2 regions of the Undibacterium sp. GrIS 1.8 genome follow, and region 1 is predicted to be linked to the other one. Evidence: predicted binding sites of a transcription regulator. Region 1 holds the regulator's gene; the other holds the start of a gene.
What was found. The regulator LexA, encoded in region 1, represses DNA repair genes until DNA is damaged. The targets are predictions, from matches to a motif close to ACTGTATNNNNATACAGT.

Region 1 (4,438 bases):
TGATCATTACATCGAAGTTGATTTCGATTTATCAGATGTTATGTTTGTAGCGACCTCTAATTCATACAACATTCCGCCAGCTTTGTTGGATCGTATGGAGGTTATTCGTTTGTCGGGTTATACCGAAGACGAAAAAGCTAGCATTGCCCAGCGTTACTTACTTCCTAAACAAATTAAAAATAATGGTTTGAAGGATGGTGAAATCAGTGTTGCTGAAAGTGCTATTCGAGACATTATTCGTTATTACACTAGAGAAGCAGGGGTACGTTCCTTAGAGCGTGAGTTATCAAAAATTTGTCGCAAAGTCGTTAAGATGCTCTTACTTAAAAAGAGTGAGAAGAAAGCAACGATTACATCAAAAAATCTGGATAAGTTTTTGGGTGTTCGTCGTTACGATTTTGGTGTGGCGGTCAAAGATAACCAGGTTGGACAAGTCGTTGGTCTTGCGTGGACTGAAGTCGGCGGCGATTTATTGACAATTGAAGCAGTTGCAATGCCTGGTAAGGGTGGCGTGATACGTACCGGTACTTTAGGTGATGTGATGAAGGAGTCGATTGAAGCTGCTCGCACTGTAGTTCGCAGTCGTGCGAAGCGCTTGGGTATTAAGCCAGATGTGTTTGAAAAAAGTGATATTCATATTCACGTTCCAGAGGGGGCAACGCCAAAAGATGGTCCTTCCGCTGGTATTGCTATGACGACAGCTCTGGTATCTGTTTTTACCGGGATACCGGTACGTGCAGATGTAGCGATGACTGGTGAGATTACCTTGCGTGGTGAAGTATTGCCTATCGGTGGTCTAAAAGAGAAATTATTGGCAGCGCATCGAGGCGGAATTAAGACGGTTTTAATTCCTGAAGAGAATGCTAAAGATTTAACTGAGATTCCTGATAACGTCAAAAATAAGCTGGAGATCATTCCAGTGCGTTGGATAGATAAAGTGTTAGAAATTGCTTTAGAGCGTCAGCCAGTTGCTTTGACTGATGAAGAAGTTTTAGTAGCTGCTACGGCCACTAAAGTTGAAGGTGGCGTCGATGTTGGTGGTGTTGTAAAGCATTGAGCCTGATCTGAAATTTGGTTTTCATCAGATAGTTTTCTCTGATTAAAACTGAAGAAAGTAAAATGGTCACTAGTTATCTAGCGGCCATTTTTTTCATAATCGATTTTCTGGGTTATCTAATTTATAAATTATTACCAAAATAGTAAATTAAATTGACCGACAATTTAACTTTTGTCGAGACGATGAAAGTAGGCTCGATAAACATGAAATTTTATTCATTTAATCGGAGTACGTTCATACTATGGGTGAGTATATTTTAATTGTCCATGCAATAATTGAGTAAAATCATGTTTTTCAAAAAGATTGTGGGGAGTATATTGATTGAGTTGGGACGTGACAGATGAAATTTTTTATTTTATTTACTGATACTGCCAATACCTAGTAATACATAACTTAAGTCCAGGCTCTGACCAGCCCAACGGCTAAACCTTCAAGTGAAAAGTCTTCGTCAAGTTCATTAATCTTGATATTGGGATAATCAGGATTTTCTGCTAATAGCTCGATCATATTCCCTGATTTTTTATAGCGTTTAACCGTAACATCATCCCCCATACGGGCAATCACGATTTGTCCATTTTTTGCTTCGTTAGATTTTTTTACTGCAAGCAAATCACCATCAAAAATACCGGCGTCACGCATAGACATACCACGCACTTTGAGCAGGTAGTCTGGAATAGCTGAAAATAAGGCTGGATCAACTTGATAGGTTGTGTCCACATGCTCTTGCGCAAGAATGGGAGATCCTGCCGCTACTCTGCCAACTAGCGGCAAACTAAGTTGCATTAGTGATGGATGGGGTAGCGCTAATTGAGCAATATAGTTAGGCCTAGCCTTGGTGCTTCCATTGCTTAGTATGGAATCAAGCAATCGTATGCCGCGTGAGGTACCCGGAGCAATTTCAATAACTCCTTTGCGCGCTAGTGCTTGCAAATGCTCTTCCGCTGCATTGGTGGAGCGAAAACCTAATTCATTTGCAATTTCTGCTCTTGTTGGCGGAAATCCAGTATTTTGGATCGCGTCCTTAATTAAATTTAAAATCTGTTCTTGGCGAGCGGTGAGTTTTAGCATGATCGAATTCCAATCGTGTAGTTGTGAGACTGGGTTTATATGCAGCCTGTATTTTTGTACAGTATAAACCTAAAATCTTTTTCATCTCAAAATTTTTTTAAGTCCTCTCAATGGGTGTGTTGCACATAAATTGGTAGCAGTAAATGTAATAAGCTATTGAAACTATTGAGTAAATTATCAAAGTGCAGTATAGTTGTGGGCTTTCCTCTTCCCGCACTCGTCTTGACGCCGAGGCGGGCTATTAAATTGTCCACAAGGAGAATATATGCGTCATTATGAAATCGTATTTATCGTACATCCGGATCAAAGCGAGCAAGTGCCTGCAATGATCGAGCGTTACAAAGCCACAGTTGTTGCACGTAGTGGTCAAGTACACCGTATTGAAGATTGGGGCCGTCGTCAATTGGCATACATGATTCAAAAACTGGCAAAAGCACATTATGTTTGCATGAACATTGAGTGCGATGCTGAGACTCTGATTGAGTTGGAAACCGCATTCAAATTCAATGATGCAGTTCTGCGCCACCTCACAGTCAAAATGAAGAAAGCTGAAACAGCGCCATCTCCAATGATGAAATCTGTTCAGAAAGAAGATGCTGCTAAAACGCAACGCGTAGAAGCGCCAGCAGCATAATTGACACGTTAGAGGACGCTACATAAATCAGTGAATCAGCTTAAAGTCGTTGCCAGCATTGTAGAAAAATCGGCGCTGCGTTTTACACCAGCCGGAATTCCGATAGCCTCTGCGGTACTGATACATAGCTCTAAGCAAACGCAAGCAAATGCCCAACGTGTAGTCGACTTTGAAATCAATGCGCTAGCCGCAGGAGAAATTTCAAAGCGATTTATGGAAATAGAGTTAGGTGTTGTAATGCAATTCACAGGTTTTTTGTCGCGCAAGAACCGTAACAGCAAAAGTCTCGTATTTCACATTACTGAATTCGAGACAAATTTACTAGATTAGGAGCCACAAATGGCATTCGGTAAAAAATTTGACAAAAGCAAACTGAAAAATAAGCGCCCACAACAAAATCCATTGTTCAAGCGTAAAAAATTCTGCCGCTTTACAGCCGCACATGTAGCGCAAGTTGACTACAAAGACGTCGATACATTGAAAGATTTCGTGCAAGAAAACGGCAAAATCATGCCAGCACGTTTGACAGGTACTAAAGCTTTGTACCAACGTCAAGTCGACACAGCGATCAAACGCGCACGCTACTTAGCGTTGCTGCCGTACACTGATTTGCACACAGCGTAATTGACGACAAGGTACTAGGAGAAAAATATGCAAGTTATTCTGATTGATAAAGTCGTTAATCTCGGCAATCTGGGCGATGTAGTTAAAGTTAAAGACGGTTACGCACGTAACTTCTTGATCCCACAACGTATGGCTCGCCGTGCTACAACTTCAGCGATTGCTGAATTCGAAGCAAAACGCGCAGAGTTGGAAAAAGCAGCAGCAGCACGTTTGGCTGCAGCACAAGCTCAAGGCGAAAAATTGTCTGGTTTGACTGTACAAATCTCGCAAAAGTCTGGTGTTGATGGTCGTTTGTTTGGTTCCGTAACCAACTTCGACATCGCTGAAGCATTGACCAAGCAAGGTTTTGCTGTTGAAAAAGCGCAGATTCGTTTGCCACAAGGTCCGTTGAAGATCGTTGGCGATCATTCTGTTGCCGTTGCTTTGCACACAGACGTAGTTGTTGATGTGACCGTTGCTATCTTGGGCGAGCACGCTTAAGTTTTAGTCGCATAGTATTTAAAAAAGCCGGGTTCGCCCGGCTTTTTAACGTTTACGTCGCTAAGATTGAGCGATCAATTAGTCTTGGCAGTCAGGTATTGATTTAATTAATTTGGTATTTTAAAGCTTGCAGCATAAATGGTATTTACTATTTTTTAATAGCGGCTGTGCCTGTTATCTTAGTAATAAATGGTCAGATTTATGTATTTCATTAAGGCATGTTCTGTTGATTTCGATATTGAATAAAAAGGTATAATGCGCGCCATGAAAGCACCTTCCGATCCGCAATTAGATTCCATTCGAGTCCCACCACATTCCATCGAAGCCGAGCAATCTGTTTTGGGTGGCTTACTATTAGATAATGCTGCGTGGGATAGAATCGCCGACTTTATCCGCGAGGATGATTTTTACCGATATGACCATAGGATTATTTTTCAGGCAATTGTTAAGCTGATTAACGCGACTAAGCCAGCCGACGTTATTACCGTTTACGAGGCACTGACTGGCCTGAATAAAGCAGACGACGCTGGTGGTTTGACGTATTTAAATGCGCTGGCACAAAATACCCCCTCCGC
Region 2 (4,438 bases), on a different contig from region 1:
TGAAGAACTGCAAATGGTTTCTCAATCGATACTTTATTCGATCCATTGGCTTCAATTTGACAGATGGCAGTCGTATCGGTTTTTGCCATAGGTCTTGTGCCACCGCGAATACAATAGTCCATACAGTCAGCTAGGCGAGTGATGCTTGAGTCTTCATTATAGGATCAAGCTCCTGCCGGGCTATAAAGCTGGAGACATATAATCCATCGATTCGTGTCATTGAATATCGCTCGTTTATGTAACGTGGCGAATAGTTCGGTATCGCATCACTGCGTTATTTTATAAAAATCTACTCTGTACAAAAGGCGCTATGGATATTTAAACCTTTTTGGGCGTAGATCTAAAAAAGTACACGGCGCATATTCACCGCGTACATTCGAAACAACTTGAAATAATCATCATCCGATTGAGTTATTGCGCAATCAAAGCCTGAGCGCGAACTTCACCACCGGGATTAGCCGCAGTATGTAAATTGACGTACCACTTGCCCGCTAACAAATCGGCTGCTTGTGCTGGAGTCAATGTTGCAGAGCCTTTGATTGGACTATCAGTGCTACCGGTGAAACCAAGTGCCACACCAGCATTTTGTCCGGCAATTGCAGGTCCATGAAAATGTCCTGCTTTCACTGGGCCAGTCAGCCCAGAATAGGACACAGTCCAGTTGAGAACATTTGTTTGCTTGTTAAACGTCGCCGCCAGCAAACCCGTTCCGGTACTTGAATTTGATGGCGTCTCGGCAGATGCTGTTAATTTTCCGTTGATCGCAACCTCGTTCGACATCATTGGATTTGAGCTGCAACCAGTCATAGCGGTGGCACATGTGAACAAACTTGCGATAATCACTTTACGAACTTGTATCATTATTGTCTCCAGATTGATAGGAAATATGTTTCAACAGCCATTAAGATATCGCTGACTGAAACATCAATGTACTCCGATATCTGCATTTAGGGCGGATACATCAGCGGGACAGTACGACCAAATTGTATTTGGCTAATAACTATTTTTTGTATGATTCCCTATTTTTGTAGCGACAATAACGACTCGCTTTACCTATGATATTGTCGAGCATTCACCAATAAATTGACGACTCAAAAGCAAATAACAGTTCAACTAGTCAGTCACTCAAAAGTCTCAAACTAAACTAACTTTTATCGGAATAAATTCATGGGCGATTTTCGAAGCGATACCGTAACGCAACCCACACTCGCGATGAAGCAAGCGATGTCCGACGCGCCTTTAGGTGACGACGTATATGGAGATGATCCTACCGTCAACCGACTACAAGACATGGCGGCAGAGATGCTCGGGTTTGAAGCATCTCTATTTGCACCAAGTGGCACTCAAACTAATCTGATCGCCTTGATGGGACATTGCCAGCGCGGAGAAGAAGCGATAGTTGGTCAACAATGGCACACTTATCGTTGGGAGGCTGGCGGCATGGCAGTGCTCGGATCAATTCAGCCTCAACCTTTAGAAAATCAGCCAGATGGCACGATAGCGCTTGACGATATTGCATCTGCGATTAAGCCCGATGATCCTCATTTTGCAAGGACACGGCTTATCGTTCTTGAAAACACGACCGGTGGCAAGGTGCTGCCACTCGCTTATATGCGTGATGTCCAGATGCTGGCAAAAAAATATGGTTTGCGCTCCCATATTGATGGCGCGCGCTTGATGAACGCCGCAGTATCGATCGCGACAGAGAATAGTAGTGATCCAATTAAGGAGGCGAAGAACATCTGTAACTCCTACGATTCTGTCTCGCTTTGTTTGTCGAAAGGCTTAGGTGCACCAATAGGATCTTTATTACTCGGTTCTTCCTCTTTCGTTGCGCAGGCGAAACGCACACGAAAAATGCTCGGTGGTGGTATGCGTCAAGCTGGAATATTGGCGGCAGCCGGTATATATGCACTAGAAAACAATGTTCAAAGGCTGACTGATGACCATGCAAATGCGTCGATGTTGTCGAACGGACTAAAAGAGATTATCCGCACTCATGCCAGACTGAATGAAAGCTCGACTGTCGTCCATCCTGCACATACGAATATATTGTTTATGGATGTTGCCAGCGATGTCGCAAGCGTCTTTTTGCCGTATTTGGCAGAGAACAATATTCGTGTGACAAGCGGGATTCAAAAAAGCAAAGATGGTCCGGTCAGACGCATCCGTTGGGTGACCCATCTCAACGTAAATCAATCCGATGTTGAACGGGCTCTTACGGTAGTGGCTCGTTTTTAAAGATAACTGTGGTAATTTCAACTGGTCGACGCAACTAAGAGGAGCCTGTAAGAAATTCTGTGTAAATGCCACGGAACAACTTAGTAGTCGTATTGTTGAATACGGTCACCAAACTCAATCATAAATCGATTCAGCGCCATACGCCAATTCTGAATGGGCATCGTCCATTTTTTTGATGCCTGTGCAATCGCAAGGTAGACGACTTTGAGTGCCGATGGTCAAAGTGTTCAGTATTAATCTCTCACGGCGCTTGCAACGATTTGGAGAGCCGGCTTTTAGGATTAGTCTGTTCTTAAAACAATCTCACCATTATCAATTTAACTTAACTTAAGTTGTGTTTTTGGAAATTCTAAGTCGTTTCCAGGGCATTAATTTTGAATCAACGATTTGATTCAAACACACATAAAGAATAAGAGGAGCCCAGTGCATATAACAGTCACTATCAAACTCCAAGGTAAACAGATAAACTGTATGCATATACAGTTAAAAATCTCTACCTCCCGCAATGAAGCAAGTCTTACCAAACCCGCTGTACTACCTTTGTAATTTCCAACTAGTACTGGATTGGGTCAGTGAACGATACGATGATGTGTTAATTCCTGAAGAGCGTACGTTCATTGCAGATTTCGGTAACTTGCCACAAGTCTCACAAGCCTTATTTGTCCGCATGGTCATGCGTAAAGGCGACTATTTCCGTCAAAGCAAACTGAGTTATCCTGAGATAGGTGACACACATCAAGCGATGTTGCCTTTGATTAAAGTAGGATGGATTAACCCTGATCCGATATTGACGCTAGACCAGCTTTTTGAGCTTCTACAAAAGCCAGAAATTGTTGCCGTATTCTCACTCACCAGACCAATTAAACAGCTCCGCAAGGCAGAACAACTTGACTATCTTCGTGACGATCTTCCCGGCGTTAGCACCCAAGCAAAGGTATTCTCGGCCTGGCATCCTTCCTCAAAAGAATCAGTAGCACACATTCAGAACAAAGCCCTCTGTGACCGCTTGCGCCTGATCTTCTTTGGTAATTGGCAGCAAGACTGGTCAGAATTCGTCTTATCTGATCTCGGTATTTATCGCTATGAGGCAATCCCATTCTCAATGGCGTCGCGAGGATTTCAAACGCGTCGTGATATCGAGGATTACATTGCCTTACAAGCCTGTCGCGAATTGTTTCATGCGGAAGAACCCATTGCACTGGTACTCGGTGAGTTAGCAAAGACCACTAGCGAGAATGACTGGATCAATCGACGGCGCGATAAGCTCCTGTTCCAGCTGGGACAACAAGCAGAAAAGCAAAAAGACTGGGCTCAAGCATTAGCTGTTTATGAGATGAGTCGTTATCCAGGAACCAGGCTGCGTACCATCCGCGTATTAGAAAAGATGGGGCAAAGTGCCGCTGCATTACAGCTTCTCAACGAGGCCCTTAGCACGCCTGAGAGTGATGCCGAACTCCAGCAGCTACAGCGTAGTGCGCCACGCCTGAATCGTAAGCTAGGCCATCAGAAACCAGTGACACCAACGATGTCTAAAGCCGACATCATTACACTCCGACTACCGTATCCCGACACGTCGTTTTACGTCGAAGGCGTCGTTAAAGATCATCTGATGCAAGAAGAAGCACCGGTCTACTATGTTGAGAATACGCTGATCAATTCGCTATTTGGCTTGCTATGTTGGACAGCTATTTTTAAGCCTATCCCGGGTGCATTCTTCCATCCTTTCCACCGCGGGCCAGTCGATTTAACCAGTGCTGATTTCCATCAACGACGACAGGGCGACTTTGCTGCTTGCCTAGTCCAGCTTGATTCTGATGAGTACCTCACCACCATACGTCACACCTACCAAGCCAAACAAGGTATTCAATCGCCTTTTGTCTTTTGGAGTGCCTTAGATGAGGACTTGCTCAATCTTGCCTTAACCTGTATTCCTGCGCAGCATCTACGGCATTGGTTTCACCGACTCTTGTCCGACATTAAGGCGAACAGAAATGGCTTTCCTGATTTAATCCAGTTCTGGCCAAAAGATCAGCGTTACAACATGATTGAAGTCAAAGGTCCTGGTGACCGTCTGCAAGACAATCAGCAACGACTAATCGACTACTGCACCCTACATCAGATGCCAATCTCAGTGTGCTACCTCGAATGGCTTGAGGAAACTCAGTGAGTCTCAAACTCTACACTGTTGCAGTGCGTG

Region 2: the regulator LexA is predicted to act here: its motif matches at 2,708-2,725, upstream of AAKU64_RS20720 (VRR-NUC domain-containing protein).

Annotation. Positions count from the first base shown of each region.
Region 1 covers NZ_JBEONQ010000034.1:41,506-45,943, forward strand. Annotated here, with positions in the region: gene lon (endopeptidase La) at 1-1,057, shown strand, start outside; gene lexA (transcriptional repressor LexA) at 1,451-2,125, opposite strand; gene rpsF (30S ribosomal protein S6) at 2,391-2,759, shown strand; gene priB (primosomal replication protein N) at 2,790-3,089, shown strand; gene rpsR (30S ribosomal protein S18) at 3,099-3,383, shown strand; gene rplI (50S ribosomal protein L9) at 3,411-3,863, shown strand; gene AAKU64_RS15725 (replicative DNA helicase) at 4,128-4,438, shown strand, end outside.
Region 2 covers NZ_JBEONQ010000071.1:4,326-8,763, forward strand. Annotated here, with positions in the region: gene AAKU64_RS20710 (CHRD domain-containing protein) at 412-861, opposite strand; gene ltaE (low-specificity L-threonine aldolase) at 1,168-2,241, shown strand; partial or broken gene AAKU64_RS22680 (IS256 family transposase) at 2,322-2,456, opposite strand; gene AAKU64_RS20720 (VRR-NUC domain-containing protein) at 2,747-4,408, shown strand; gene AAKU64_RS20725 (ATP-dependent DNA helicase) at 4,405-4,438, shown strand, end outside.